Regions from separate parts of the Ruegeria sp. SCSIO 43209 genome, predicted to be linked through region 4. Evidence: riboswitches for the same ligand, from Rfam matches in the RefSeq annotation. Region 4 holds a riboswitch; each other region holds the start of a gene.
What was found. A riboswitch is a leader RNA that binds a small molecule or an ion and turns the genes downstream of it on or off. The one in region 4 is predicted to bind cobalamin.
Positions count from the first base shown of each region.

Region 1: it holds a riboswitch for cobalamin, as region 4 does, so the genes downstream of both, I5192_RS14215 (hypothetical protein) here and I5192_RS20635 (DUF1636 family protein) in region 4, are expected to answer to the same signal.
Region 2: it holds a riboswitch for cobalamin, as region 4 does, so the genes downstream of both, I5192_RS12835 (energy-coupling factor ABC transporter permease) here and I5192_RS20635 (DUF1636 family protein) in region 4, are expected to answer to the same signal.
Region 3: it holds a riboswitch for cobalamin, as region 4 does, so the genes downstream of both, I5192_RS09535 (DUF1636 domain-containing protein) here and I5192_RS20635 (DUF1636 family protein) in region 4, are expected to answer to the same signal.

Region 1 covers NZ_CP065359.1:2,836,347-2,843,551, forward strand. The annotation lists gene nudC (NAD(+) diphosphatase) at 1-116, opposite strand, end outside; gene I5192_RS14195 (bifunctional 2',3'-cyclic-nucleotide 2'-phosphodiesterase/3'-nucleotidase) at 313-2,175, shown strand; RNA gene ffs (signal recognition particle sRNA small type) at 2,214-2,312, shown strand; gene rsgA (ribosome small subunit-dependent GTPase A) at 2,472-3,500, shown strand; gene I5192_RS14210 (alpha/beta fold hydrolase) at 3,537-4,394, opposite strand; cobalamin riboswitch at 4,516-4,737, shown strand; gene I5192_RS14215 (hypothetical protein) at 4,828-5,235, shown strand; gene I5192_RS14220 (protein-tyrosine phosphatase family protein) at 5,240-5,740, opposite strand; gene I5192_RS14225 (DNA polymerase III subunit gamma/tau) at 5,913-7,205, shown strand, end outside.
Region 2 covers NZ_CP065359.1:2,549,411-2,556,615, reverse strand. The annotation lists gene I5192_RS12850 (cation-translocating P-type ATPase) at 1-1,339, opposite strand, end outside; gene I5192_RS12845 (hypothetical protein) at 1,525-1,797, shown strand; gene I5192_RS12840 (L,D-transpeptidase) at 1,839-2,501, opposite strand; cobalamin riboswitch at 2,717-2,930, shown strand; gene I5192_RS12835 (energy-coupling factor ABC transporter permease) at 3,006-3,689, shown strand; gene I5192_RS12830 (transglutaminase-like cysteine peptidase) at 3,795-4,418, opposite strand; gene I5192_RS12825 (AMP-binding protein) at 4,923-6,344, opposite strand; gene I5192_RS12820 (hypothetical protein) at 6,337-7,182, opposite strand; gene I5192_RS12815 (hypothetical protein) at 7,179-7,205, opposite strand, start outside.
Region 3 covers NZ_CP065359.1:1,892,121-1,899,325, forward strand. The annotation lists gene I5192_RS09525 (glycosyltransferase family 2 protein) at 1-314, opposite strand, end outside; gene I5192_RS09530 (NAD(P)-dependent oxidoreductase) at 429-1,415, opposite strand; cobalamin riboswitch at 1,521-1,728, shown strand; gene I5192_RS09535 (DUF1636 domain-containing protein) at 1,813-2,193, shown strand; gene cobW (cobalamin biosynthesis protein CobW) at 2,190-3,245, shown strand; gene cobN (cobaltochelatase subunit CobN) at 3,251-6,544, shown strand; gene cobG (precorrin-3B synthase) at 6,541-7,205, shown strand, end outside.
Region 4 covers NZ_CP065362.1:258,199-265,403, reverse strand. The annotation lists gene I5192_RS20650 (peroxidase family protein) at 1-1,139, opposite strand, end outside; gene I5192_RS20645 (hypothetical protein) at 1,158-2,225, opposite strand; gene I5192_RS20640 (hypothetical protein) at 2,345-2,500, shown strand; cobalamin riboswitch at 2,484-2,692, shown strand; gene I5192_RS20635 (DUF1636 family protein) at 2,794-3,150, shown strand; gene I5192_RS20630 (ABC transporter ATP-binding protein) at 3,147-3,932, shown strand; gene I5192_RS20625 (ABC transporter substrate-binding protein) at 3,951-4,898, shown strand; gene I5192_RS20620 (iron ABC transporter permease) at 4,900-5,913, shown strand; gene I5192_RS20615 (LysR substrate-binding domain-containing protein) at 5,968-6,861, opposite strand; gene I5192_RS20610 (FAD-dependent oxidoreductase) at 7,117-7,205, shown strand, end outside.

The DNA.
Region 1 (7,205 bases), on a different replicon from region 4:
ACACATGTTGCCAAAGGGTCACGATAAACCTGTGCCAGTTTGTCCGCGTCGCCGCGCAGCAAACCCGCCCGATCCAGTGCCGAGCCGCCAAATGTCACCTGTTCTGCGCGTTTCATGCCTGCCGTTCCTGACTGCCGCGCAAAGGGCTGCCACGTCTTACCTGATCGTGCAACGGGTATCGACCAAACATTTTTCGACCCTGCCGCGGAATGACCGCAGCATCGCCCCGGAAATTGCATTAAATCGACCTCATGGTGGAAACGTTGGCACACTGACAGCTAGAAGTTGAAGATATTGAAATCAAAGCATTTAATGCGACGACGAAGAGATGCGGGTGATAGCGCACGGATTCGAATCCTTGCAACATCCGATCTACACATGCACCTGACGTCATATGATTACTATTCGGATCGCCCCGAACCTGCGATTGGTTTGACCCGTACCGCCAGCCTGATTCACGAGGCGCGCAGACAGGCTGAACGCGACGACGCCCTTGTGCTGTTGTTTGACAATGGTGATAGCCTGCAGGGAACGCCATTTGGCAACTGGGCAGCTGAACACGTGCCAGACGCCCATCCCCTGCCACGCGCGTTCAACACGTTGAACTATGACGCGATCGGATTGGGTAATCACGATTTCGGATTTGGGCTGGAACTCGTCAATCGCATCGCTCGCCAAACCGCCTGCCCAATGATTTGCAGCAATATGCAAACCACTCAGACCGAACAAGGTTGGGATGTACACACGATTCTGCATCGGGTTGTCAGACTAAATGGACAGGACACCGCAATCCGCATCGGGGTTCTTTCTGTTTTGCCCTCTCAAACCGCACAGTGGGAAGCACATCTGCTAACGGACCGGGTCGTGGTAACAGACATTCTGGCCGCTGCGCGGCGCGCTGCTGAAGATCTCAGCGTGCAAGGTTGCGACCTGATTGTCGCCCTTGCGCATACCGGACTGGGATCGGCAATGGCCGAGCCGGATATGGAAAACGCGATCATCCCGCTGGCCGAGATGCCGCTGATTGATGCCGTCGTCGCAGGCCACACCCATCTGACACTGCCCGGAAAGGCGCATGATGGTTATCCATTCGTCGACAGTACGCGGGGGCTTGTCCATGGAACGCCGGTTGTCATGCAGGGTTGGGCCGGGTCTCATCTTGGGATCATTGATCTGACACTGCAAAAAGATACCACCGGCGATTGGCGCATTACAGGCAGCCATGTCGAAGCGCGGGCAATCGCTCAATCGGGTACAGAAATACCCGAATGCCAAAGGATCACAGAGCTGTTTGCGACCGGCCACGCTGCGACGCGCAAAAGGGTGACCAGGCCAGTGGGCACAATCCCACACACGCTGCACAGCTACTTCTCATATTGCGTACCGGATCGCGGTCTGGCCTTGGTTGCGGCGGCTCAGGCCGCTGCCCTACGCCCGCATTTGGTCGATACCGACTGGGCAGATTTGCCTATCATATCGTCAGCCGCCCCGGCAAAGTTCGGCGGGCGCGCAGGAAGCAAGTACTACACGGATATCCCCTCAGGCGAGATTTCAGTTCGACATATCGCCGATCTCAGTGTCTTTCCTAATGAATTGCGCGCGGTGCTGGCCTCAGGTTCTCAGATTCGGGACTGGCTTGAGATGTCAGCCGGGCTGTTCCATCAACTTGGCTCAGACGCCCCGATCGATCTTGCCGATCCTCAGCGCACGGGCTTCAACTTCGATGTCCTGCATGGTGTCACCTACCAGATCGATCTTTCGCAACCGGCGCGGTTCGATACGCTCGGTCGAGTGATTGATCCGGCATTTTCCCGCATACGCAACCTGGAATTCGATGGGCAGCCGATTGCGCCTGACCAGAGTTTCCTTGTCGCCACCAATAACTACCGCGCCAATGGCGGTGGTCATTTTCCAATTGCGCGACAAGCCCGTATGATTGACCTGCCTCAGATCAGCATACAGGATATTCTATGCAAATACGTCGCGGGCACATTGCCCGCCGACCCACTCGCGCATGCACCGCGCCCCTTTTCTTTTGTACCAAACCAAAGGCAGGGCGCGATCCTGACAACGGGGCCGCGCGCGCTACACCATGTTGCAGAGCTTGCTGAGTATCATCCACGCATTCTGCCCGACGTTGCGGATGGTTTCATGCGTATTCATCTGACCTTCTGACGGGTTGCCATTTTCAGGGGATGCACCTATATCGGCTTTGAGAGGTTGGCGCGGGCGAGCGCCTCGCCAACCTGGTCAGGTCCGGAAGGAAGCAGCCACAACGAGCCCCGCTTGGGTCGATGTCCAACCTCTCACTTAGAACCTATCAGCCGCAGGAGGGCGTTTATGATTGTAGCAAAAACCCTTCGGGCAGACCGGTTCTGATCCTTTCCGATCAACTGATTGCCTGAACACGTCGTCGGCGGATGCGCGATTGCCATTCGACGGGATTGCTGTTTCTGATCACAGGCAGACCAATGTTACTTTCCTTTCCGGACCTCGGATGGTCCTCTCATTTCGCGGCTCAGCATACGGCTGATCCGTCACTTCTTCCGTATCGCATCTCGGCCGTACACCGGGATCGACTGATCGGGCTGAGCCCTGAAGGTGAATCGCCTTTGTTATCTCTGGATCAATCAACCGGTGCATATGCCGTCGGAGATTGGGTTCTGGTGGATGAAAACAAACGCATACGCCGCGTGCTGGACCGGCGCAGCCTGCTGCAGCGCCGGGCCGCAGGTGCAGGGGCAGCGGCGCAGCTGATTGCTGCAAATGTTGATGTGCTGTTCATCGTCAGTTCCTGCAACGCCGATTTCAATATGCCACGATTGGAGCGGTATCTTGCGCTGGCACATCAGGCAGGCTGCTATCCGGTGGTCGTTCTGACCAAATCGGACATGTGCGATGATCCGAGCCTTTATGTAGATCAAGCCCAATCGCTCGCCCCGTTTCTGACGGTACTTGCGGTCAACGCGCTGGATCACGGCGATCTCGAACAAGTTCTGTCGTGGTGTCCGAAAGGACAAACCAGCGCCTTGATTGGATCATCCGGCGTTGGGAAAACGACGCTCGCCAACGGGATGACGGGGCAGGATCAGGCCACCGCAGGTATTCGCGAAGACGATGCGCGCGGCAGGCACACAACAACCTCACGCGCCTTGCATCGCATGCGCAATGGCGGCTGGCTGATCGATACGCCCGGCATGCGCGCGTTACGTCTGCTAGATGCGCAAGAGGGGTTGGATGAGGTGTTCTCGGACATCTCAGACCTCAGCCTGAATTGCCGCTTCTCGGATTGTCAGCACGAGACCGAGCCCGGATGTGCGGTGCAGGCGGCAATCGACGCTGGTACGCTTGATCCCGCGCGGCTGGACCGCTGGCGCAAGCTGCGGCGCGAAGACCAACACAATTCCGCTTCGGTGGCGCAGGCCCGCGCCCGCGACAAGGCGTTCGGCAAGATGGTGCGCAGCGTGATGCACGAGAAAAAATCCCGTAAAGGGCTATAACGAAGCTGGGCACCGGCCTACCGGTGCCCAGCGCTATCAGGCGATCAGCCTAGGCCAGACTGCCGCATTCCGTCTTGCGAATGCACCGATATGGCCGATCTTGGATACTCCGAATTCGCTTGGTGCAAGCAGATGGCGCCCGGCTTTGGGTCCATAGAGATCGGCAAGACGCCAGACAGCATCCGGCGGCACCATTTCATCATCTGCGAAGGTAAACAGATCGACACGTTTGCCCAAGTCTTCCCAGCGGGCGGCGGGCAGTGTCGTGCCGATCTCTGGCACATAGCTTTTGGGGGCGGTGCACCATTTGCGCCATTGCCAATAGACTTGGGCAGGCAGGTCCGATCCAAACCCGACCAACCGTCCGGGCAGGTAGCCAAGCGCCTTGACCACCAGCGGCGCGTGACCAAACCAGAACAACGCCGCCAAAGCGCGATAAGGCCAAGGGTGATCCGCCAGCGTTACCAGACCCGAACAGACACAGATCATCCTGTCAATCTGATCGATATCGGGTTGGATCGGGCCAAACATTCCGCCCAAGGAATGACCGATGCTCCATAGCTTGGCCTGCGGAAACCGTCGGCGCATCTCGGCCCGGGCGGCTGGAATGTCGATCAACGCCCAATCGGCCATGGTGACATTTGACCGCTTTTGCGAACCCACCAAAGAGTGACCAAAATCCCGGTAATCGTAAGTCAGGCAGGCCATGCCCTGTTCTTCGGCGAGCCATCGGGCGAAGTACTGATAGTAATCCCTCGGCACCCCAGTCGCACCGTTTATGACGACCACCTTTTCGGGGTCGGCAACCGGACGGTAAAGCCGCGCCGACAACATTGCCGGGCCGGACGGGATTTGAAAATCCTCGGTCACAACCGCCTGCTGCGTGTCCAACATGGTGCCCTCCAATACCGACTGAACTGATCAGTTCACCCGAAGCGCCTCAAGTCAAGGTTGACGTGACTGGACCATACGTCACTTGCCTGACGCAATCTTCTTGACTCGGGCACGGCGCAGCCGCTAGCCATGTCGCGATGGTTCTCGCGCCCAATCGGGCCGGGATGAAAAGGGAACACGGTGCGGTTCTGCCCGGATAAATCCGGAAAGAACCTAGTCCGAGACTGCCCCCGCAACTGTAAGCGGAGAGCAATGCCGAGATACCACTGGCCTCGAAGGCTGGGAAGGTCGGCAAAGCGATGACCCGCAAGTCAGGAGACCTGCCATCAGATGTAGAACCGAAACTCGGGCGGGGAGTCCGGGACGGGTTTGATCGTGCTCCGCAACGACCAACCTGTGCCACGCCCTCGCCCTGCGCGCGGAGGGCGCATTGATGATCTGGAAGACCAAAACACACGAATTCGCGGCGACTGTGTGCCAACGTACTGGCGCACCCTGCCCCGCATTGGCACAGATGGCGCGGGCTCTGACGCAGACCATGTCCGCCACAAAACCGGTCACGAAAACTGAGTTTGAGATTGAAGGCACCATAGATCTGTCGCACTGCCCGGAAGGATGCACCGCCCGCTTTCGCGCCCAATGCGACCAGATACGTGTATTCTGCGGAACCGATCCTGAAATCGATACCGGCCGGCTGGATGACTACGCAGACATGATGTTCGGAACCGAGTACCGCAGCCTACCCGCAGACCTGCTAAGGAATCCTCCTTGCGCCATGCTTGAGGCTTCGCTTCTGGTGCAGCACAACGGTGGCGAAATCTCGCCACATGTTGGTGTCTAAGCCGTCAAACGGCTTGAACACGGGCCGGTTCAACGGCCCAAAGCATCTGGGCATTTGTCTCGACTGCGCAAGGACGCACCGTACGCAATCGCTTCAATGCCGTCTCAGGCCGTTCACCGCATTCAACCATCAGACGCAGAACCACCATCCCGGATCGGCCACAGCCACCACGGCAATGCACTAGCACACGGCCACCACCTGACAACGCCTGACGTGCGGTCGCGCCAACGCGGGGCCAGCGGTCCAAAATCTCTTTGGGTGGCGTGCCAAAATCTTCGATCGGCAAATGCACCCATCTGCTGGCACGCCCCTGAATATCAGCGCCAAAATTCCGCGCACCATCCTGAATCATCTCGACTTCAGTGGTCATCGAGATCACAAGTCCCGGCTTCCAGTCTGCGATAAGATCAAGGTCTTCTGCATACGTTCCTCCACGCCCAGGCATCGAGGACAAGGCCAAGGTGCCTCCGCCAACCTGCAACGCATAAACCACCAGTTGCGACATAATCTCCCCCCAAACAAACTTTACCCAACAACATACTGGTCCAGTAAATAGAATAGAGTGGATTTTAGCCGCATACCCACGCATTCCAAAATGAAAATCGTCCCGGCTGGCTGTGGACGCGGGCGGCGGGGGCCTCTACGCTGCGGCGTAACGCGAATCCGACAGAGCAGACATGACCGAGACGCCCAGCCCCGCCTACCAGGTTCTTGCCCGCAAATACCGCCCCGAAACCTTTGCCGATCTGGTCGGTCAGGACGCCATGGTGCGCACTCTAAAAAACGCCTTCGAGGCGGACCGGATCGCGCAGGCCTTCATCATGACCGGCATCCGCGGTACCGGCAAGACGACGACCGCTCGGATCATAGCCAAGGGTATGAACTGCATCGGTCCCGATGGCAGCGGCGGCCCTACCACCGAACCCTGCGGTCAATGTGAACACTGCGTAGCCATCATGGAGGGCCGCCATGTCGATGTGATGGAGATGGACGCCGCCAGCCGCACCGGTGTCAATGACATCCGCGAGATCATCGACAGCGTACGCTATCGCGCTGCATCCGCGCGCTACAAGACCTATATCATCGACGAGGTTCACATGCTGTCGACCAGCGCTTTCAACGCGCTGCTCAAGACGCTGGAAGAACCCCCCGAACACGTGAAGTTCATCTTTGCCACCACCGAGATTCGCAAGGTCCCGGTGACCGTCTTGTCCCGTTGCCAGCGCTTTGATCTGCGCCGGATCGAGCCGGAGGATATGATCGGACTGCTTCGCAAAATTGCAGGTGCCGAAGGGGCACAGATTGCCGAGGATGCGTTATCGTTGATCACCCGGGCCGCCGAGGGATCGGCGCGCGATGCGACCTCACTGCTGGATCAGGCGATCTCGCACGGGGCCGGTGAAACCAGCGCGGATCAGGTGCGCGCGATGCTGGGGCTGGCCGATCGGGGCCGGGTGCTGGATCTGATGGATATGATCCTGCGCGGCGATGCTGCAGGCGCGTTGACCGAGCTGAGCGGGCAATATGCCGAAGGGGCTGATCCACTCGCCGTCTTACGCGATCTGGCTGAAATCACGCATTGGGTTTCGGTGGTCAAGATCACCCCGGATGCCGCCGAAGATCCCACCGTTTCCCCCGACGAACGCGCCCGAGGTCAACAAATGGCCGAGGCTCTGCCCATGCGAGTCCTTACACGCATGTGGCAAATGCTGCTGAAAGCGCTCGAGGAAGTTTCCGCCGCACCCAACGCAATGATGGCTGCGGAAATGGCCGTGATCCGCCTGACCCATGTGGCCGACTTGCCTAGCCCGGAGGAGCTGATCAAGCGTCTGCAAGATACGCCTCCGCCGCCCAATGGTGGCCCCGGCAAGGGAATCGGTGCGCCGGGACATGCTCCTGCCGCGCCACAGGCTGTGGCCCGATCGGCCTATGCCGCATCGGGAATCGGCGGCAACGCAGGCGGGCCAACA
Region 2 (7,205 bases), on a different replicon from region 4:
GTGCGGTGGTACGCCCGGGGGCCTCGATATATGCGCCGCCCTTAATCAGAACCCCAGCCCGGGCCGAAGCGGTCAAAGCCGCAACGATTGAAACCGGTGTGGAAATGACGAGCGCACAGGGGCAGGCGATAACCAGCAGAACAAGTGCATTGTAAAACCAGAAGCCCCACGATGCGCCAAATACAAGCGGTGGGATCAGGGCGATGGCCACTGCGACGACCATAACGATGGGCGTATAAATCCGCGCAAATTTTGTAACCCACTGCTCAACCGGCGCACGGCGAGCATGAGCATCACCGACCATCCGGATGATCTTGGCAAGCACGGTGTCTGACGCTGTTTTCGTCGCACGTATTTTGAGGGTGCCTTCACCATTGATTGTGCCGGCATAGACCTCATCACCCAGCTCTTTGGGAATCAGCGCGCTTTCACCTGTGATTGGAGCCTGGTCAACGGCACCGGCCCCTTCGATGACTTCCCCGTCAAGTGGAATGCGATCCCCACCGCGAACGATGAAGCTGTCACCGACAAAGACATCCGCCGCCGGGACCGTTGCCTCAGAACCGTCAGCACGAACCAGCCGAACCGTCGGGGGGGCCAGATCAAGCAGCGCGGATACCGCGTTCCGAGCACGTCCGACACTCCAGCTTTCCAGATAAAGAGAGAGCGAGAAGAAAAATGCTACAGTTGCGGCTTCAAAAAACTCACCCAGAGCGATGGCACCAGCGACGGCAACAACCATCAAAAGGTTCATATCCGGCGAAAGTCGACGCGCCGAAGACCAGGCTTTAGGGGCCACCAGCCAGACGCCAAACAAGATCGCGACCGCGAACAAAGCTGCCTCGGGCAAAGGCATCGGAACCTCACCATGTCCCGAGAACAGCCCGAGCGCACCGCCCATGCCGGTTTCGAAAATGTGCCAGCCAAAACCTGCTGCCCAAAACCCTCCGCTAAGAGTGGTGAACCGCCGCTGACGTGCAATATGCGCCACCTGGTCCTGGGCGGCATTTCCGTCATCCCATGGTTTGGCGGTCATACCAGTACTCGCAACCAGCAGCATGACATCTTCGTCAGATAACTTGGAAGCACTTTCAAGAAGCGTCATCCGACCGTTGATCACATCAAATGCGAGATGCTCTTCACCACCTGCTTTCGGGCCGACGACACGGTTCAGGATCGCCACCTCTTCGGCGCAATCAAGGCCAGAGACCTGAAAGCTTCTACCACCTTCAGGAATTGGACCGGCGGGGGCGATGTCGCCACACCCGCCACTACCGCATGCGTGGTGACCATGTTTGTTTTCGTGGCCATGGTCGTGGCTATGGGTATCGGATGACATGATTGGACCTCAAGAATCTCTATGGTCCTTTGTAAATAGTTCCTACAGTAACTAGAGCTTCAATACCTTTTATATTTTTTCATCCGGGTTCTTTGCCTGCGATATTGTTAGTTCATTTCGTCTTGCGGGCCGGCCGTGTGGATGCAATCTAATTGCAGATGACGCAAAAAATTTGGAATAGATCAATGCAGAAACGGATCGCAATTACCATCACGTTAGTCTCGATTACGGCTGGTTGCTCAGCCCAGTTCACTGGGGCCAAAAGCAAAGCACTTGAACCAGGCAACGTGCCAGATTCGGTCGTAGCGCTGGCAGGGCCGGCGCAGGATTTGACCACAGCGCGCCTCCTGCCCGAAGACAATTGCTTTTGGTATGAGCACAGCGGACCCGTCGAGACGACATTGGTACCATTGCGCGCGACGAATGGCGCTCCGATCTGCATTGCGCGCGACGCCTGATCGAAATGAGGGCAGCGACGTCCATGTACGCTGCCCAATATTCATGAGCGGGCTGTGACGCTATCTTCGGCAGAGTATAGGAAAGCGGTCGAGCCGGTTTTCACGTTTGGGTAGAGGTCATTGATATGAGCCATGATCATTCGCACACATCCAGAACTTGCGCGACCGCCGATGCTTCTTGGCTCAGGCGTGCCGTGAATTCTGAGATATGTGTCTCGGTCTCCAACGTATAGATAAAGGGCACGAGAGCCGAGAGCATTATTCGGCCCGGGCTCCATGCCATTCCGGAATTCCGCGTATTCGGGGTTGCGCTCGATCATTGAAGCGGTTGGTGTCCAGTGTGGCCATTCGACCTTTCGGCGGATAACATAGGTGCCGGGCTCGTAAAGGTTCCCGCGCGCGATCGCTACGCCATAGCGCATTGCGGTCCCGCCTTCTTCGATATGATAGAGATAGCGCGCGACGGCATCCACATGGATGTCACCTGGAACCAAACCATCATTTGCCGCGACGCGTCTTGGTAAAAAACGGTCATGAACACCCCACGGATTTGAGGTCATTGGATCGTAACCAATTGGCGTGACCTGACTGTCCCAATAGGTCTTCTGCGATGCGGTTGGCCAGGTTTTGGCGATCAATGGACTGGCCGCAGACGCCGAGAACAGCGCTATGGTGGATTGAATGAAATGGCGCCTTGTAAGCATAGGTCTCGTCCTGGTTCACAAGTTTAACGTATTTGGATCGCACTATCGCGAATTAATCCGAATCTTAAAGCCTCTAGCAGCTAGAGCTTCAAGAGGTTTCAGGTAACGCTTGGTTTACCCTGTCGATCAAGTGACCGGTTGCGTGAATCCTGCTTCGGTCGAGTTTACATTGGAATAGGTCGCAAAGACAATTGACACAGGCGAAGCCGCCATTGTAGCGGTGAATTGTTTTCGGTTCCTGATGGCGGAAGCCAAAAGGATTAAAAGGGAATACGGTTCGGTGTTTTCAATGGCGCCAATTCCGTAACTGCCCCCGCAACTGTGAGCGGAGAGCGATGCCAAGACACCACTGGTTCGTAATGGAACCGGGAAGGTTGGCGGAGCGAGCACCCGCGAGTCAGGAGACCTGCCGTAAAGCGCCGGGCTATGCCCAGACTGAACCTGTCGGCCTTACGGTCGATTCAACCTGACAAGCCGCCGGGTGAGGCGGTAGGGAGAAAGAACATGCATATCGAACCGGGCATCGTGAATGGTGCCAAAATCGCGCTTTCCTATGTTACCGCCGCAGGTGCGGCTACTTACGCAGCGAAAGAAACGTTTTCCACATTGCGTGCGAATGGACCTGCATCTTTTGTTATGCGCTCGGTGCTCGCCACCGTTGGTGTTTTCCTTTTCTTCGAAGTCCTGCCGCATTTCCCGGTTGGTGTCTCTGAAGTCCACTTCATCCTGGGGTCGACGCTGTTTCTGCTTCTCGGTGCTGCACCCGCGGCTTTTGGATTGGCAGCTGGTCTCCTGATTCAGGGTGTGTTTTTTGCCCCGTTCGATCTTCCGCAGTACTTCATCAACCTGACCACTCTGCTGGTGCCGCTATTTGCGCTACAAGCACTGGCCAGCCGCATCATCGCACCCGGCACAGCATATGTTGACCTCAAATATGGCCAAGCTCTTGCCCTAAGTGCGACGTATCAGGGAGGAGTAGTCGCATGGGTTGGGTTCTGGGCCTTCTACGGCCAGGGTTTCGGCGCAGAAACCATGGCGTCGGTTCTGTCCTTTGGCGGTGCTTATATGCTGGTAATTGTCATTGAGCCGATTGCTGATCTGGCAGTGCTTGCGGCAGCCAAGGCGATGCGCGGTTTGAACAGTACAGGTCTGGTGACTCCGCGTTTGTACAACGCTGCGAAAGCTTGACCAAAGTTTGAAGCGGTGTCCTAAACTTGGGTTGCCGCGAAACAACCAGTAGACGCAGGACCAAAATTTTATTGTGGCGCGTCTCGAGGGCGCGCCACATTGTTTTTAGCCGCTAGAAACCTGTACCCAACGATCAGGGTGATTTGGGTCCTGTATTCGTAGGAAAAGATACCTCGTTTCCTTCCACGATTTGATCCTGTTGGTGACATTGTCCAGAATCAAATCGCCTTCACTCGAGCGATAAACTAAAACTGCATGGCCACTGCGATTGGTGTCTAAGACAGTTGCAATAAGTAGCTTCGTAGGATCCAAGCCGTTCTGCATTAGTTCAAACTTCTTTTGCAAAGCGAAATCTTCGCAATCCCCTGACCCCTGCATTGGTAGCGTCCAGTATTCCTTTGTCCCGTATTGGTTTTGATCCGAAACGGCGCGGATCCTCCGATTGACGCGCAAGTTAATCGCTTTAACGATCTGTTTCTCCTGCGCTTCTGGCAGACCAGAAGTACGAGTATTCGCGCACGCCCACGAATAATCTTTGCAGAGTGATTTGGCGCCCGATGGCGCCTGAACCTCTCTATCTAGTTTGATCCAGGGAAGCTCAGAAGCTTGCAATGAAGCGGCGGAGACAAGGTAGCTGCATATGATACAGGCCAACGATAGATAAACTGGTAACCGTTCCGAAAGTTTTTTCTGAGCGGAAGTAGGTTTTGTCATATCTGCTTTCCCCATACTCGTTTCTCCTGGGTATCTGAAGCTACCGAGCCAAGAGAACTCTATTTCAATCTTTTATGTTCATCGACGCATTACAACAGCTTATTCAATTTAAAATGCAGAGCAGCAAAGTTCGCGAGCGCGCAGTTATTAGTCGTGATTGTGTGCGTGAGCTTAATTGACATTCTTGCAGCAGCATAGAAGAAAGCCGGCTAGTAGTTCTGGGTTAGAAACGCTTGAGGTTTGGGACGGATTTGGATGACGCGTCAAGCCGAACATCTTTGTGCAATGACATGGGTATCAACCGTTCGCCGGGGCGCACCCTAACAGTGTATCTGCGATTATATGTTTCATGCGGCCAGATGTAACTGGCAATTGCAGATTTCCCCTGACCAAGGTGTGCAGGTTTTGATTGGAAATTCTAAAACAATGACTTCGTCGCTACACTCAGTCCTCTGTTAACGCGCACAGCGACGGGAGCGATGAGTTGGGCAGGCTCAGTGGCCTACGAGCCATATTGCGTCAGGTTTCTATTATGCGTGTAAGTTTCGTACGATCGACTTTGGAGGCATGACGCTTGTCCATAGGAATGTTCTTAATCGAAATCACATTTGGAACGTCAAAACCAAGCGCAGATTTAGTCCAATCGTCGATGTGATCCGCGGAACCTTGGACGCAAAGTGTGGGGCCTGCCTTGGTATTGACGAGCGCGCATCGATCTACACCTGGCCATCGCTGTGCCGCGACTTCGATAGCAAAGGGGAAGAGCGTACCTGAAAAGACTTCAATTTCGGACCCGACGCGCCCCCATAACCATAAACGCCCGTCATCATCCAGCGCGCCAGCGTCACCGGTCCGGTGCCAAATGACGTCACCTTCCTTGATTTTGTTGTTCTTTGAGTGGGTCGGGTTCAAATACCCGTCATTCACATGTGCGCCGGCGACCTGAATTTCATTGTCGCGGATGCGGAGCGTGATTTCGGGCACCGGGTATCCCACAAGAAGACCCCTTCCAACAGCCATGTCGCGGTGATCCTTCACCGTGATATTCGCGGCGTCAAGATGGGCAATCGGTTCAGCCTCGGTCGACCCGTAGACGCACACAACTGACAGGCTGTGCCGGGTTCTCAACGCCTCGACAAGACTCGGAAACACCGGACCGCCGCCGGTGAACACCGTGTGCAACGGACCGGTATCGTCGGATTGAACCAGTTTTTCACATAGCGATGGTGGGATGAGGGCCCGGGTGATCTGTTGCGTTTGAAGCCAGCTTTCCAACTGCACAGTCGACATGCGGTCCAGCTTGCTGAACCTCCAGTTGGGTAAAACACTTGTGCGCCCGGCCGCCAGATTGATCAGCGTGAACACCGGAAAGGCCACCAGATCGCGCTCGGCCTTGCGGCTGTCGAGGAGGGGTGCGATGGCATCGTGCTGCGCCATCAAAAACGCGTGCGAGCGCGGAATGGCCTTGGGCTGGCCAGTTGTACCAGAGGTAAAGGAAATAAGGGCGATATCGTCCGGTTGTACCTTTTGCGCCACCGGGTTACTGCGGCTTTTACCAGGCGTCAGCAGGGGCAGGGCCCAGAGATCCGGAACCAGAAACTTCAGCAAAGAATACGCACCCGCTGCACAGAACGCTTTTGGCTTCGTTGTTCGGGCGGCGTGGCGCAGACCGGCCAGCCCCAAGGCTGGCTCTGGTAAGACAACGGTTGCGCCAAGGGTCCAAAGCGCAGCCAGACTTGCATATAGGTCCGCGTTGACTGGCATGGCCAAAAGCACACGATCACCTGACCGGATACCCTTGTCCTGCCACCGACCTGCCAAGTGCTGAACGCGCGTGCGCAGGGTTTGAAAGGTGATCTCGCGGCCCTTGCCGTCCACTATGGCTGTCCGGTCAGGAACCCGTTTAACCGCCGTGGCGAATTGGGACAGCAGGTCAGCCATTCAGCTTCCGTCCAAGCAAAGTATAGCGCCGGAATATTGTCGCGCCTTCCGCTGCACTGCGCTCGGCGGAGGTGTTGTCATCATGGATCAGCGCATGAATGGCGGTTTCGTACCCCATCCTGAGCGCCGCCTTGTGAAACCGGTGAGCCAGATGCCGTCCGGCGCCCGGTTCGAGACTTGCATAGGTCTTGAGGATTGCGGATGCCGGATTGGGGCCTTCGGCATAATTGGGAATGCCAAACAGAAACCCTGCCAATGTCCCGTCATGGCGGCGCGCAAAAAGGATCAGATCGCGCTTCATCATCGGCACAACTGGCATATACATGGCCAGGAAATCTGCCTCGGATATCGGTTTGTAGAACGCGTTGCCGGAAAATGCGCGGGTTGACAGGTCGAAGACCTGACGAAACAGCGCCTCGGGGTCTGTTCCGTCCCACTCTTCCACCACGAACCCATCGCTTTCCGGCGGTGCTGACCCGGTTGCGGCTTGCAACGACACCCGGGCCGAAAAATACCGGCTGATCTCTGTAAATCCTGCCGACTGGAAAACCCCGGGCTCATGAAGTTTGTTGGTAGGCTCCATCAGGAACGGAGCGGACCCGTCGCTATCCGAGACGAACCGGTAACTGTGCCAGGTATCGCCTGACATCGGCCCGATGATGCGGTTGAGGCCGGCGTCTTTCACCCTCTCGATCCCTTTGCACAGGATTTCGGCACCGGCTTCAGGCGTTTTGCAGGAAAAATCGCCGAAGGTCGCGGCTCGCGCGCCGTCCCAGATCGGACCGTTCAGATAAACGGTCAGCTTTGCATCCGCCGTTCTGATGAACTCTTTGGTCATGAAAAAACTCCGGCAAAGAACCC
Region 3 (7,205 bases), on a different replicon from region 4:
GGCAAACGGATATTGATATACTCGTCCACATCCAAACTGAGAATCCAATCCGATGACAGATAGCTTGGGTGATTCCGCGCAAGCGAAAATGCACGAACCTGCGGCGCGGCGCGCGGACCCAGTCTGTTTCGCTCGTGGTGAGCCCAGCCAAGCACTTGCAGCCGTTCGCCCATGGCATCAGTACCATCAGCGCAATCATTGGTATAAATCAGAATGTCATCAAAACCGATTGCGTGGTTGTAGGCCACCCAATCGATCATGAAAGGCCCTTCGTTTTTCATCGTTGTTACGATGAGAAAGGTCTCATTCGTCATAAGTTGTTCTCTTGCCTGTGCCGGTGTCGGACTCCTGTTGATCTGTTTAGAATAGCCCCAGAATTTTGTCCAACCAGGTCGCCAGACAGCCGCAACGCTTGCCGATTATTTGATCTACCGATTCTGCGGGATCACCTCATAACCCGGTTCTTCTGGCTCGTCGTCCAGCATCTCGGTTGGGAACCCTGGCGCCTGGATCTCCAGTCCGGTCGCGTCCTCTAGCCGCCTGATGATGTTCGGGGACAGTTCACGCTCACCATATCGCGCGATGCCATCTTCGAAAATCTTAATCATCAATGGGTTTATCTCCAGAGGAACTCCGGCACGGTCGGCGACCTCCTGAAACAGACCGATATCTTTTTTCACCAGGTCCATGGTGAAGGAAATATCGCGCGAGCCGTTCAGGATGACCTGACTTTCGGTCTCGTGCACGAAGGATGTGCCTGACGATATCTTGATCGCCTCATAGGTGGTTCCAAGGTCCATACCGGCGGCCTTGGCTGTCACCAATGCCTCGGCGCAGGTGATCAGGTTGGCGGTAGCCAGATAATTGGTCAACACCTTCAGAACAGAGGCCGAGCCCAGATCGCCCGTGTGCAAAATGCGACGCCCCATGGTGGTCAGGAATGGCAGGATACGTTCAAAAGTCTCACGATCACAGCCTGCGAAGATCGAGATATTACCCGTCGCTGCCCGGTGACATCCGCCGGAAACCGGGCAATCCACTGCAGCCCCGCCTCGTTCGATGACCATTGCGCCAAGGCGTTTGACTTCGGCTTCATCGGTGGTCGACATTTCCATCCAGATTTTGCCAGGGCCGACCTCTGGCAACATTTCCTGCATCACCGCATCCGAGGCCGCAGGAGAAGGCAAACAGGTTATAACAGCATCGCAATTGCGCATCAGTTGCGCCGGGCTTTTGGCGGCTTTGGCACCCTTGGCGACGAATTCGGTCACCAGATCCGGGTTCAGGTCATGAACCGTCAGATCGATACCGTTTCGTAGCAGCGATCCAGATAGCTTGCCCCCTACATTCCCCAGCCCGATAAACCCTACTTTCATGCGCGGTATCCTCCTGTTCGCATCTTGCTGCCATGCCAGCACGTCGTTGCAGAAGTATCATGCCGCCCAGCGACCCCGACAGGTCGCTTTTTATCCGCTTTTTCACGGATCGGCGCGACTCGCTTGACAAGCAACCCTGCCCTGCCGCATGTCCCTTTCGTTGGTGTCTGCGAGAGCAGATGAAAAGGGAATGCGTCAGCGGTTTTTGCCGTCAAACGCAGCCGCCCCCGCGACCGTGACCGGAGAGGGTGCCCAAAGCCACTGGCAGTATGGCCGGGAAGGCGGGACATCCGACAGAGGCCTCCTCTGACATCCGCAAGCCGGGAGACCTGCCAACGCCCGAAGATGAAACCGGACGGGGTGTTCCGGTGTGGGGCTGTGATCGGCCCGCATGAAACCCCGTCCCCCACGAAGAGGATTTGGGGGGATGAGAGACATGACCGAGACCGCACCGGTCGAACTGCTGGTTTGCACTACCTGCCGTCGCGGGCTGCCTGTCGAGGATGACGCCCAGCGCCCCGGCACGTTGCTGCACAAGGCGCTTGAACAGGCGGGCCTGCCCGAAGGCATTACCTTGAAAGCTGTGGAATGCCTGTCGAATTGCGATGAAGGCTGCTCGATCGTGCTACGCGGAGGACCGGATCGCTGGACTTTCGTGTATGAGCATCTGAACGAGATCGACCATGTTGAAACCATCGTCGAAGGCGCAGCCAAATACCTCGCCACCGAGGACGGTTTGGTCAAATGGCGCGAACGTCCCGAACATTTCCGCAAAAACTGTGCGGCCCGCATTCCCCCGATTGGAGCCCTGAAATGAGCAATCTCGAGAAACTCCCCGTCACTGTGATCACCGGCTTTTTGGGCTCGGGCAAAACCACTTTGGTGCGACACCTGATGCAGAACCCGCAGGGCAAGCGTCTGGCGGTGGTCGTCAACGAATTCGGCGATGTCGGCGTCGATGGCGATATCCTGAAGTCCTGCGCCATTCCTGATTGCCCGGCGGAAAACATCATGGAACTGGCCAATGGTTGCATCTGCTGCACCGTGGCCGATGATTTCATCCCGACCATTGAAGCCCTGATGGCACTAGAGCCGCGCCCCGATCACATCCTGATCGAAACCTCCGGTCTTGCCCTGCCAAAACCGCTGCTGAAGGCGTTCGACTGGCCCGATATCCGCTCGAAAATCACCGTCGATGGCGTGATTGCTCTGGCCGATGCCGAGGCCGTGGCCGCTGGTCGGTTCGCTCCGAATGTCGAGGCGGTAGATGCGCAACGCATGGCAGATGACTCGATTGATCATGAAACTCCCTTGTCCGAGGTGTTCGAGGATCAGATTTCCTGCGCCGACATCATTCTGCTGACCAAGCCCGATCTGGCTGGCCCGGAAGGCGTTGCGAAAGCGAAAGAGATCATCGCCGCCGAAGCGCCCCGCCCCCTGCCCGTCGTCGAAGTGGCTGAGGGTGCCGTGGACGTCCGCGTCGTGCTGGGTCTAGAAGCCGCGGCCGAGGATGACATGGACGCGCGTCCCAGCCATCACGACGGCCATCACGATCACGAGCATGACGATTTCGAAAGCATCATCGTTGAACTGCCCGAGCAAACCGATCCGATTGATCTGGTCGCCAAGATTGAACGATTGGCCAACGAGTTGAATATCCTGCGCGTCAAAGGCTATGCCGCCGTTCAAGGCAAGCCCATGCGCCTACTGGTTCAGGCCGTCGGTGCGCGCGTGCGTCACCAATATGACCGCCCGTGGGAGCCCGGCGAAGACCGTCGCTCGCGCCTTGTGGTCATTGCCGAGCATGACGATATCAAAGAGGCCGAGATCCGCGATATCCTCGTGGGTGTAACCGAGGCTGCCGAGTAAGACTTATGCACGTCGTCTTCCGCGAAAGCCATGGGCTCGAAGAAACCGAGACCCCGACCGATCTGGGTCAGAGCCCGGCGGACCTGGTGGTGCTGTCCTTTTCCGACAGTGACCTTGGCGCTTTCGCGGCGGGTTGGCATCGTGGAGGTGGGCCTGAAGGACGCATGCCAACGATGCGGCTGGCCAATCTGACGGCGCTGAAGCATCCCCTCTCAGTCGACACATATGTCGAGCAGACACTGGAGGGCGCAAAGGGCATCCTGATCCGTCTGATCGGTGGAGTGCCCTATTGGGCGTACGGCTTGCAGCAGGTTCTGGCGCTGGCGCAGGCCAAAGGGATTGCACTGGCCGTACTGCCCGCAGACGGTCGCGAGGATACGCGGCTGGATGATTACTCTACCCTGCCTGTCTCGACCCTGCGGCGGCTGGCGCATCTGTGCGACACCGGCGGTGAGGTCGCGGCGCAGGCCGCTCTGGCGCAGATGGCACTGGCTGCGGGGTTGTATGCAGGTCCGGTCATGGGCGCCAAGACCATCCCCGAATGCGGTGCCTGGTGCCCAGATCACGGCGTGATCCCTGCAGAAAACGCTCTGCCCGGTGATGCGAAACGTATCATCGTAACCTTCTATCGTGCTTATCTGACCTCGGCGGACACAGCCCCAATCGCAGCGCTGATCCGCAGCTTGCGCGCGCGGGGTTTTGAGGCCGTCGGCCTGTTTGCCCCGTCGCTCAAAGCACCAAATGCCGCCGATTGGCTGCGCGAAACTATTGTGGCGCTGAAGCCTTCGGCGATCGTCAACGCCACCTCATTCTCAGGCAAGGGCGCATCAGGCACCTCACCTCTCGATGTGGCAGAGGTGCCGGTCTTTCAGGTGGCGCTGGCCACCTCACGCCGCAAAGCGTGGGCCGAAGCGGAACGTGGCCTTTCACCAGCTGATCTTGCCATGCATGTGGTCCTTCCGGAAGTGGACGGGCGGATCAACGCGGGCATCGTATCTTTCAAAGAGCCGGGCAAACGCGACCCGCATCTCGAATATTCTCGCTTCGCTCATCGGGCTGAACCCGAACGGATCGAAGCCATCATCAACCGCATCTCCGGCTGGCTGAACCTTCACGACAAACCCACAGCGGAGCAGGTTCCGGCGCTGGTACTATCGACCTATCCCGGCAAAGACTGGCAGATGGCACATGCAGTGGGTCTGGATGCGCTGGCCTCGGCTGAGGCAATGTTGCTCGATCTGCAAGGCGAAGGGTATGACACCGCGCCTGCCGAGCCAATTGCTGAAACTCTTCTTGATGCCTGGATTTCATGGCCGCTAGAGGATTATCAGGTGGCGCTGGCGGCGCTGCCGGAAACACTCCGCACCGATCTCAATAAGGTTTGGGGCACTCCCGAAGACGACCCTGCTTTCACAAATGGCGCGTTCTACTTCACTGCGCTGCGTCGCGGAAAGGCTCTGATCGCGCTGCAGCCCGAGCGCGGTACACCCGAACTGCGCGATGACGACTATCACGATCTGTCGCGCACACCGCGCCACGCCTACGTCGCCTTTTACTTATGGCTGCGCAAAGGATTGGTCGCGGATACGCTGATCCATATCGGCGCGCATGGCACGCTGGAATGGTTGCCGGGAAAATCAGTCGCCTTGTGCAACGAGTGTTGGCCCGAGGCGTTAATCGGCGATTTGCCGGTGATCTATCCCTTCATCGTCAACGACCCCGGCGAGGCCGCGCAGGCCAAGCGTCGGATCGGGGCGGTCACGTTGGGCCATATCCCACCCCCGATGAAGGAAAGCGGCACACCGGATCGCATGGTACGGCTGGAATCGCTGTTGGACGAGTTCTCGAACGCGGACGGGCTAGACCCCAAACGCCGTGATCGCCTGCAGGAAGATATCCGGGACGAGGCGCAGGCCATCGGGCTGGAAAGCGATCTTGGCCTCGATCAGGCCACCTGTACCGCCGAGGCGATCACGCGCATTGACCGATTTGTCTGCGACATCAAGGAAAGCCAGTTCGGTGATGGGCTGCATATCTTTGGGCGCGTCCCCGATGAGACGGGCAATTTCGACGCTGCCCCCTCAGCCCAAGCTGAACGCTCTGCCCTGATTGACGCTTTAGCGGGCAAACGGATCGAGGCCGGGCCGTCCGGATCCCCCTATCGCGGGCGTACGGATGTTCTGCCGACCGGGCGGAATCTTTACACGACCGATCCGCGCTCGGTTCCCACGCGCGCGGCCTATACACAAGGCGTCAAGCTCGCTGAGGAACTGGTTCGGCGGCACCTGCAAGAAGAAGGCGACTACCCCAAGGGCTTGATCGTCGATCTATGGGGTTCGGCCACCATGCGCACAGCGGGCGAGGAATTCGCCATGGCGCTGCATCTGCTGGGGGTGAAGCCGGTTTGGGACAAAGGGTCTGAGCGGGTCTCGGGCATCGAAGTGTTGCCGATCACCGATCTCAGCCGCCCGCGACTGGACGTAACATTGCGCGTCTCAGGTCTTTTCCGGGACGTGTTCCCGACGCTTTCCGCGCTGTACGGTCAGGCTGTCCGCGCATTGACCAAACGAGATGAAGCACCCGACTGGAATCCTTACGCCGGTCAGGAGCCTGCGGCACGGGTCTATGGGCCAGCCCCCGGCAGCTATGGTCTGAACATGACTCATCTGTCCGAAACCTATACGGATGAGGCACGCGTGCAGGCGGGTGAGGCTTGGCTGGACGCCAGTTCCTTCGCTTTGGAAGGTGAACACATCGCGCAGGATAAGGACGGTATCTCGCAACGCGTCGCCAACGCCGACAGCTTTGTGCACCTACAGGACCTGACCGAGACGGACTTGCTGCTGGCCAATGATTATGCAACGCACGAGGCCGGATTTGCCGCCGCCAAGAAAATCACCGGCGGTACCGCACAGCTCTATCATCTGGACAATACCAACCCGGACAACCCGCGCGCCCGCACCCTGCCCGAGGAAATCAGCCGCGTCGTCTATGCCCGCGCCGCCAACCCGGGCTGGATTGCCGGAATGCAGCGGCACGGGTTCCGGGGCGCCGCTGAAATCGCGGCGACGCTGGATCATATGGCATCTTTCGCGCATCTGTCCGGCACAGTCGCACCGCATCTGTTCGATCTGTACCACGACGCCACGCTGGGCAATGAAGAGGTCGACGCCTTCCTGCAACAGGCAAACCCGCAAGCACATCAGGCCATGCAGGATCGGTTCCGGGCACTGCTGGAGGCAGGGCTATGGCATACCTGCCGGAACTCGATCCGCGCCGACCTGGAGGGGTTGGGATGAGTGCGCCCATCGTGCAGGGCTGGTGCCCCGGTGCCCATCGCCCGATGATGTCCGGTGATGGGCTGGTCGTGCGTGTGCGCCCTCGGCTGGCGCGCCTGGATGCCCAACAGGCGATAGGGCTGTGCGAATTGGCGGAACGGTTCGGCAATGGCACGATCGACCTTACCAACCGCGCCAACCTTCAGCTGCGTGGAGTAAAGGAAACCGACCATCAATCCTTGTTGGCCGCGCTTTCCTCGCTGAACCTGCTGGACGCCGAACCCGGAATCGAAATTCGCCGCAACATTCTGGTCTCGCCACTCTTTGAAGCCGGTGATCTGACCGCTCGGCTGACACAGGAATTGATCCAGCGTCTGGCCGAGCTTCCGGATTTACCTGCCAAGTTCGGCTTTGCCATCGACACAGGTTCCGAGCGTTTATTGGCCGATGACTCGGCGGATATCCGGCTTGAACTCGGTTCAGGCGGCCTGATCTTGCGCGCGGACGGGGCTGAAACCGGGCGAGCGGTAAGCGAAGCCCAAGCCATCGACCTAATGATCGCGTTGGCGCAGTGGTTTGCGCAAACCCACACAACCGAGACCCGCCGCATGGCGCGGACCGTTGCCACATATGGTTTGCCCAGCGAGTGGCAAGGCAGCGCGCCCGGCCCCATTGGCGTGCC
Region 4 (7,205 bases):
GACAATGATCGGATCATTTCCGCCAAGCCCGTTTGTTCGACCAGTCGTGGATTGAATCTGAACCCCTCCGGGCCAACCTGTGCGCCGTCGATTATGAATCGCTCGGGGATCATCGAATGCCAGCGGTAGAGCAAATTGAACTCAATCGCGATCTGGTTGGAATGATGCCACGGTTGCCAGCGATTGACGCCAACAGGCAGTTTGAATGGCATATTGGCGATGTGGGCGATGTAGTCCTCAAGCACAAGCTTGATCAGCAATGCGATCAAGGTGCAGCGTGTGGTCTGGAACACACGCTCTTTATCCCAGCCTGATATGCCGCGCTTTTCGCGCCACAACAGATCGGCAAAGGTGTTATGGGCGCGCAACATCAGTGTATTGATCGCGATATAACCTATGGTACCATTGCCATTATCGAGCCCGGTTGCATGAAAATCGAGCAGTAGCTGGTCAATCGCGTGATCGCTGAGACCCGGATGCGCCCGTTTCACCGCATTCCACAGCTTGCATGGATCGTGCAGGGGCTTTCCGTAATTCTCGCCAGTGGCAAGACTGCCATCAAAGGGGGGCGCAAGCTTAACACCACCGGATTGGTTCTTTTGAAACAGCTTCGGGGCCCACATCTCGCCTTGTGTATCCAGACGAAAGGCCAACCGGTGGGTTAATTCATTGGTATCGGGATCGCGTTCGCGCAGCATGTCGGTCTGAAAATCGTTCAGCCCGTAGATTTGGCACAGATCGACCTCGTGGTTCGAATCCGTCTGATCAACCGGTCCTTTCGCCCCAAAGGTGCGCAGGAAACTGTCGGTAAACCATTGTGCGGCCGAGATAAACAAAAGTGTCGATCCTTGCGGGCACATCAAGGTAAGCGGGCTGCCATCCATTTGTGTCCGTCGGCGAAAGAGATCAGCAACTTCGCTTTCCGACGGCAGGACGGGTGAGAGGTCTTCTGGCGTTGTATGCCGACCGATCCAGCGATGGGAAAACACGCCGGGCCATGTCGTGTAGTCTGCGCCCATCGTATAGGGCCGCGGTCGGTGGATCTTCGCGGCGTTTGCAAGCCTGATCGCGGCTAAATAGCTCGTAACGGGTGGGGAGATCTTGAATCCGAGTTTGATCAGATCATCAACGTCCAGCATCAATACATCTCCGTTTGGTCATCGATTCGGGAACCGGGCGCTGGCCAAGCTCAGATAGGTTCTGAGCCGGATCGCATTAATCGGTCCTAAAGGTTCGTGATCTGCCGTGACACGCCAGGGCGCGAAGCTCATCGCGTCTCCATTCTGCGGATCAAATTCTGCACCTTTGGGAATCGTGATATCCGCCACGGGCGTGACGGTATGATGGTACGGATCAAGAGGTGCATCTGGTTGCGGGTCGCATGCCCACCGGATGCGATTGTCGAGCACATCGAATTCGTCGGCCGGGCGCGGGGGCTCAATCACACACAGCTCGAAGTGATTTTCTCCATCGGCCACGTCTTGCCGCAAACACTGCCCGATCCCATCTGGGTCGTCTACCGGATGTGCCGGAATTTTTGGTTTCGCGCTGCGGGCCAAGTATCTGACCGTTAGATCGGGGCCCAGCCGATACGGTGTTGTCGACCAGAAATGGACCTCAAAAGGCGAGTGCATATAGTTCGAGGCAAAATCACTCGCGACGCGAAACTGACGCTTGCCTTCACGAGTGAGGAAGGCGCGAAATCCTGCGCGCAGCCCTTTGGTGATCAACCTAAGGCTCCATTTTCGTCGCCCTTTGATCGCGTGCTGGACCGCTTGTAATGTGGCGACAAGCCTGCCCAATCGCTCATATTCATCGGGGACGTAGCTGGGAAACACATCCTGATCGACCAATACAAAATCGAACTCGTCGCTGAGTTGTGTGGTCCCCAGATGCGCAAGTGCTTCGGCGTCGATCAGCTTGGGGCCTGGCACGTCAAAAAGCTTGATCGCCATCCCGTGGGCATCCGATTTCCGGTCATCCAGATGCGCGCCGTTGGAAAAGCGAAGTGCGGCTGAATAGGCTGCGGGCTGTTCAAACAGGCCGTGACGGAACTGTTCTGGTAGATCGTTTCTGACGGTGAATATTGCAGCCACACACCCGTGACTGCGCCCATGCTGAGCCCTTAAGCGATGGCCTTTCCACCGTGCAACGGCCTCGAGATTGTGGTCAATGACATCATCAACAATATCCGGCGGCAATGCGTTTTGCGAAACATGTGTCAAAGAACCGTCTCCTTGGATAAACCCAGGCAATGATCAAACAGGGGTAAGGTGCTGACAAAGCTAAACCTCTAAATTTGTTCAGCTTACCTCAGATTGTCTAATTTCCAAACACACCAACTATGGACAACCGTGGCCAGACAAATTCGGCGCGCAGCCCAAGCTATTCGGTTGGTGCTTCGGACACGTGGTTGGCGGCGCTCGATCCTCGACCAGAGTTGGGTGCCTTCGACTTTATCATTGACGTGTCCGGTGTTCTCGGGCACTCAATCGATTGATGGTTCCCGGTGGCGTTGCCGCGGGATGAAAAGGGAATACGGTGAGGCTTGCCAAAAGGTGCCAATTCCGTAACTGCCCCCGCAACTGTAAGCGGTGAGCAAGGCCAAACAGCCACTGGTCCACAGGATCGGGAAGGTTGGCCGAGCGCGGACCCGCAAGTCAGGAGACCTGCCATCAGATGTTTAACCAACCCGGGGCGGGGCGTCCTGGAAGGAGGCTTTGATGGCGCGTCAATCGCGTGTTTACATTGTCGGCAGCTTCCGCATGCGCTTGGAAACAAGTGGAGTGGACCATGCCAGATACGCCTGATCATTTCATTCTAGTCTGCGAAAGCTGCACTGAAGGGCTGCCCCTTGATGAAATTTGCGATGCGTTGACTGGGAAATTACCTCGCAGTTTTGCGATCCGCGCGTCGTCTTGCATGGCAGGCTGCGATAGTCCCAGAACGGTTGGGTTCCAGGCCGTAGGAAAGGCGCAATACCTTTTTGGTGGCATTCAGACCGCGGATGAGGTGCAGGCGCTGGCTGAGTTTGCAGCGCAGTATCGTGAAAGCCCGGATGGCTGGACAAATGCCACTGATCGCCCGCAGGCGTTGTCCAATAAAACCCTCTCGCGCATGCCGCGGATCGAACAGGGAGCATCGCAATGACGTTGCCACCCTTTCTGATTGCCGAAAACCTTGAGTATTATGCCCTTAACGGAGATGTCCTGTTGCAGGGCGTCTCGTTCGAGTTGGACGAGGGTTCCATTCTAGCCATCGCCGGCCCGAACGGGGCGGGGAAAACGACGCTTCTCAATCTGTTGTGCGGCGCTGAGCCGCTGGCACTTGGCGATGTTCGGATCAAAGGACGCAGTCTGAAAAAGCTCACGGCCAAAGAGCGTGCGCGCATGATTGCAGTGGTAGGTCAGCAGGAACTGCCCGATGGACGCTTGGCGTTACGCGATTATGTTGCGCTGGGGCAAATACCCATCCGTGCGGACCGCTCTGCCGAAGGCCACGCGCAAGAGCTGGACCGGATTTTAGACCTGACTGGTCTCGCCAATCTCGCGGACAAGCGCATGGCCCAACTGTCCGGAGGCGAACGTCAGCGTGCCCATATCGCGCGCGCTTTGGCGCAAAACCCTTCGTTGCTGTTTCTGGACGAACCGACCAACCATCTGGATCCTGATGCAAAAGGGCGGATGCTGTCTTTGGTCGCCGAGCTTGGGATCACCGTGGTCATGATCGTACACGATCTGGTCATGATCCCCGAATTCGCCACACACGTGGCGCTGATGAAATCGACCCGCATGATCGAGTTTGGGTCGGTGGACAAGGTGCTGACACCCGAAAGAGTCCGCGAAACTTTTGGCGTTGATTTCCTCTGCTTTCTCCACGAAGGCCGCGTGATTCCGGCGCTTGATATTCGAAGAACCACAGTCTCAACTTAGTCGAAGGAACACACTGAGATGAAATACATCTGGCCCGTGGCGTTGGCCACCGCCATGGCAAGCGGTGCTGCTGCGCAAGAAGTCACCGTAGACAACTGCGGCGAACCGCTGGTTTTTGATACCGCGCCCGAGCGCCTGGTTGTGCATGACATGAACATGACCGATATGGCCTTTGCATTGGGTCTGCAGGACAAGATCGTCGGCCTGACCGGCATCACCGGCTGGTACAAGACCAGCCCTGATTTTGATGCTCTGCGCGGCGACATCCCCGAGCTTGCGCCGAAATATCCGACCGTCGAAAACCTGGTGGCGGTTGAACCCGACCTGTTCTTTGCCGGTTGGTACTATGGCATGAAGCCGGGTGGTGATGTGACCCCAGATACACTGGAACCGTTCGGAATCAAGACCTTGGTTCTAACCGAAAGCTGTGTCCATCTGGACAAGGATCGCCCCGAAGCCAGCATGGATCTTCTGTTTGGCGATGTGTTGCGCTTGGGCAAGGTGATGCAAGTCGAAGACAAGGCCGAAGCTCTGGTCTCGGGCTGGAAAGAGCAGCTGGCAGCGATCGAAGCCAAGACTGCTGAACTGCCCAAGCCCCGCGTCTTTCTTCTGGATGGTCCTGCAGATGCTCCGTTTACCGCTGGTAAATTCGCGATTCCCGATGCGATGATCACAGCCGCCGGTGGTGAAAACGTCACTCATGACATGGACACGAGCTGGGGCCGCACTTCGTGGGAGGCCGTTGCCGCATCGAACCCGGAATTCCTGGTTTTGTTGGATTATCAGACCGGCAATGGCGCCGAGGACACCTTCAAGTTCCTGCAGGAACATCCCGTCATGTCGCAGACTGACGCCGTCAAGAACGAGCGCTGGATCGGATTGCGCTACGAGGAGCTGACGCCGGGACCGGCAAATATCGAAGCGATCTCGAAGATGGCGCGCGCGATGCATCCGGGTCAGAGCTGATATGGGCCGATTGGGCCTGACGTTGTTGCTGGGGGCGGTCGTTCTGACCGCCCTTTTGCTGATTTCCACGATCTACGGCACAACCTCGATTCCTTTGTCCGACACCTTCACCGCGATATTGCGCGGTACCGGGTTGCAGGACGGAGAGATGTCACCGCTGCATAGGATCGTATTCGACCTGCGATTGCCCCGCGCTTTGTTTGCAGCCGTGATCGGTGGCGGGCTGGGCATCGTTGGCGTGGTGCTGCAAACGACCACACGTAATGACCTTGCCGATCCATTTCTGTTCGGCCTGTCCTCGGGCGCGGCAGCGGGGGCGGTGTTTGTAATTACCGTGACCGGAGATATTCTGGGTTTCTGGACTCTGCCGCTGGCTGCCTTTTGCGGCGGTCTTGTGGCGTCGGGCATCGTGCTGGCGCTGGTTCATGGGCTTCGCACTAGCGCACCGGAAAAGCTGATCCTTGCGGGTCTGGCTGTGTCATTTTTGTTTTCGGCCATCACCAACTATCTGATCTTCGCCGGTGATAGCCGCGCCGCTCATTCTGTCATCTTCTGGATGCTGGGGGGGCTGGGCCTGGCCCGTTGGGAGACGTTCCCGCTGGTGTGCATCGGTCTGCTGCTGATCCTGAGCTATTCGCTTTATCGCAGCCGCTGGTTGGATGCGCTGCTGACCGGGGATTTGACTGCCGCTACTCTGGGTGTGCCGGTTCGGGGTCTGCGGTTCAGCATGTTTTTCACCGCAGCGTTGGCAACGGCCGTGTTTGTTTCCGTAGCCGGAGTGATTGGTTTTGTCGGTCTGATGGTGCCGCATATTGCACGCGGGATCGCAGGTCCCTTGCACAAAAACCTTCTACCAACCGCCGCTATGGTTGGTGCTGCCTTGTTGACCGGCTCTGACATTCTCAGCAGGCTTATGCTGGCTCCGCAGGAATTGCCGGTGGGGATCGTCACAACTTCAATCGGATCGGTGTTTGTATTCTTGCTTTTATTCAGGACTGCGAGAAATCAACGGTAAGGCCCTCGATCTTCGCTCACAAGATATTTCGTCCTGATCAGGTCTGAGCCGAGTTTAAACCTTTCCGTCAGCCGCTTGGCCGAGCCACTTGAACACAAGCTTGGCGCGGTCGGATGAGGTGTTGTGTAGTTTCACGTAGAAATCCAGTTGCGATGAGATGGTTTGCGGCAACAGCCTGACCAGCTTTCCGGATGCGATCAGTTCCGAGGTCAGTCCTTCCCATCCCAGCACTGCGCCCATATCGTCCTGAGCGGCCTGAAGCGCAATCGTGTAATTGTTGACCCGATGCGCGGAATTCAGCGGGCCTTCATAGCCCAGTTTACGGGTCCAGGCACGCCAGTCGGTCCAGCCGGTATCCGGAGCGTCGAGATGAATTAGGGGGACCCTGGCAATATCTTCAACACGTTTGATGGGATTCTGTTGCGCAAACCTTGGGCTGCAAAGCGCCATGATCTTGTCGTGAAATAGTGTCTTGAAGATGCCCGCTTCGCGACTGGAATCGCCGTAATGGATACTTAGGTCGCATTTTGACGTGTCGATGCCGAGGTCAGTCACGACCTGCGTCACGGAAACATGTCCGTATTGCTTCCAGAATTGCGCAAGGCGCGGGGTGAGCCAAAGTGAACTGACAGCCGTGGTTGAGCGGATCGTTACACCTTTTCTGTCATATTGACGCCGCAACTGCCCAAGTGCTTCGCTGATGCCTTCCAGACCACGTTGAAGGGCAACAAGAAGATAAGCACCGCTTTCAGTAAGTTCCACGCCGCGATGATGGCGCAGAAACAGCGCGCATTGCAGCTCGTTTTCCAGCGCTTTGACCTGATGGCTGATTGCGGCCGGCGTGACGTTCAGCTCTTCTGCAGCGGTCTTGAAGCTTACATGCCGCGCAGCAGCCTCAAAGCTGATAAGCGAACTTACAGGTGGAAGATCGTAGGGCCTGTTGAGCAAGGTGATTTGACCTGTGATGTTTTTTACATCCAATATTATATAAGCACTATCCGAAGATCAGGCTTAGCTGATCTTATTCAAAGTGAATCTTTTTGCAATTGCCCGCCAGCGGTTCACGGTGAAAATTCGCCACAACCGTTTGAGACATGATCAAGGGATGTGCCAAAGGTCCTCAAAACTCTTGGCGTTCATATCGATCTTTCCTCATGCAATGCGACCCCCGGTTGGTCGTGCACAAGTTGAAGGAGTTGCAGTATGCAGTCACATGCAAAAGTCGTGGTTGTCGGTGGCGGATGCGTCGGGGCGTCAATTCTATATGGGCTGACCGAACATGGATGCTCTGA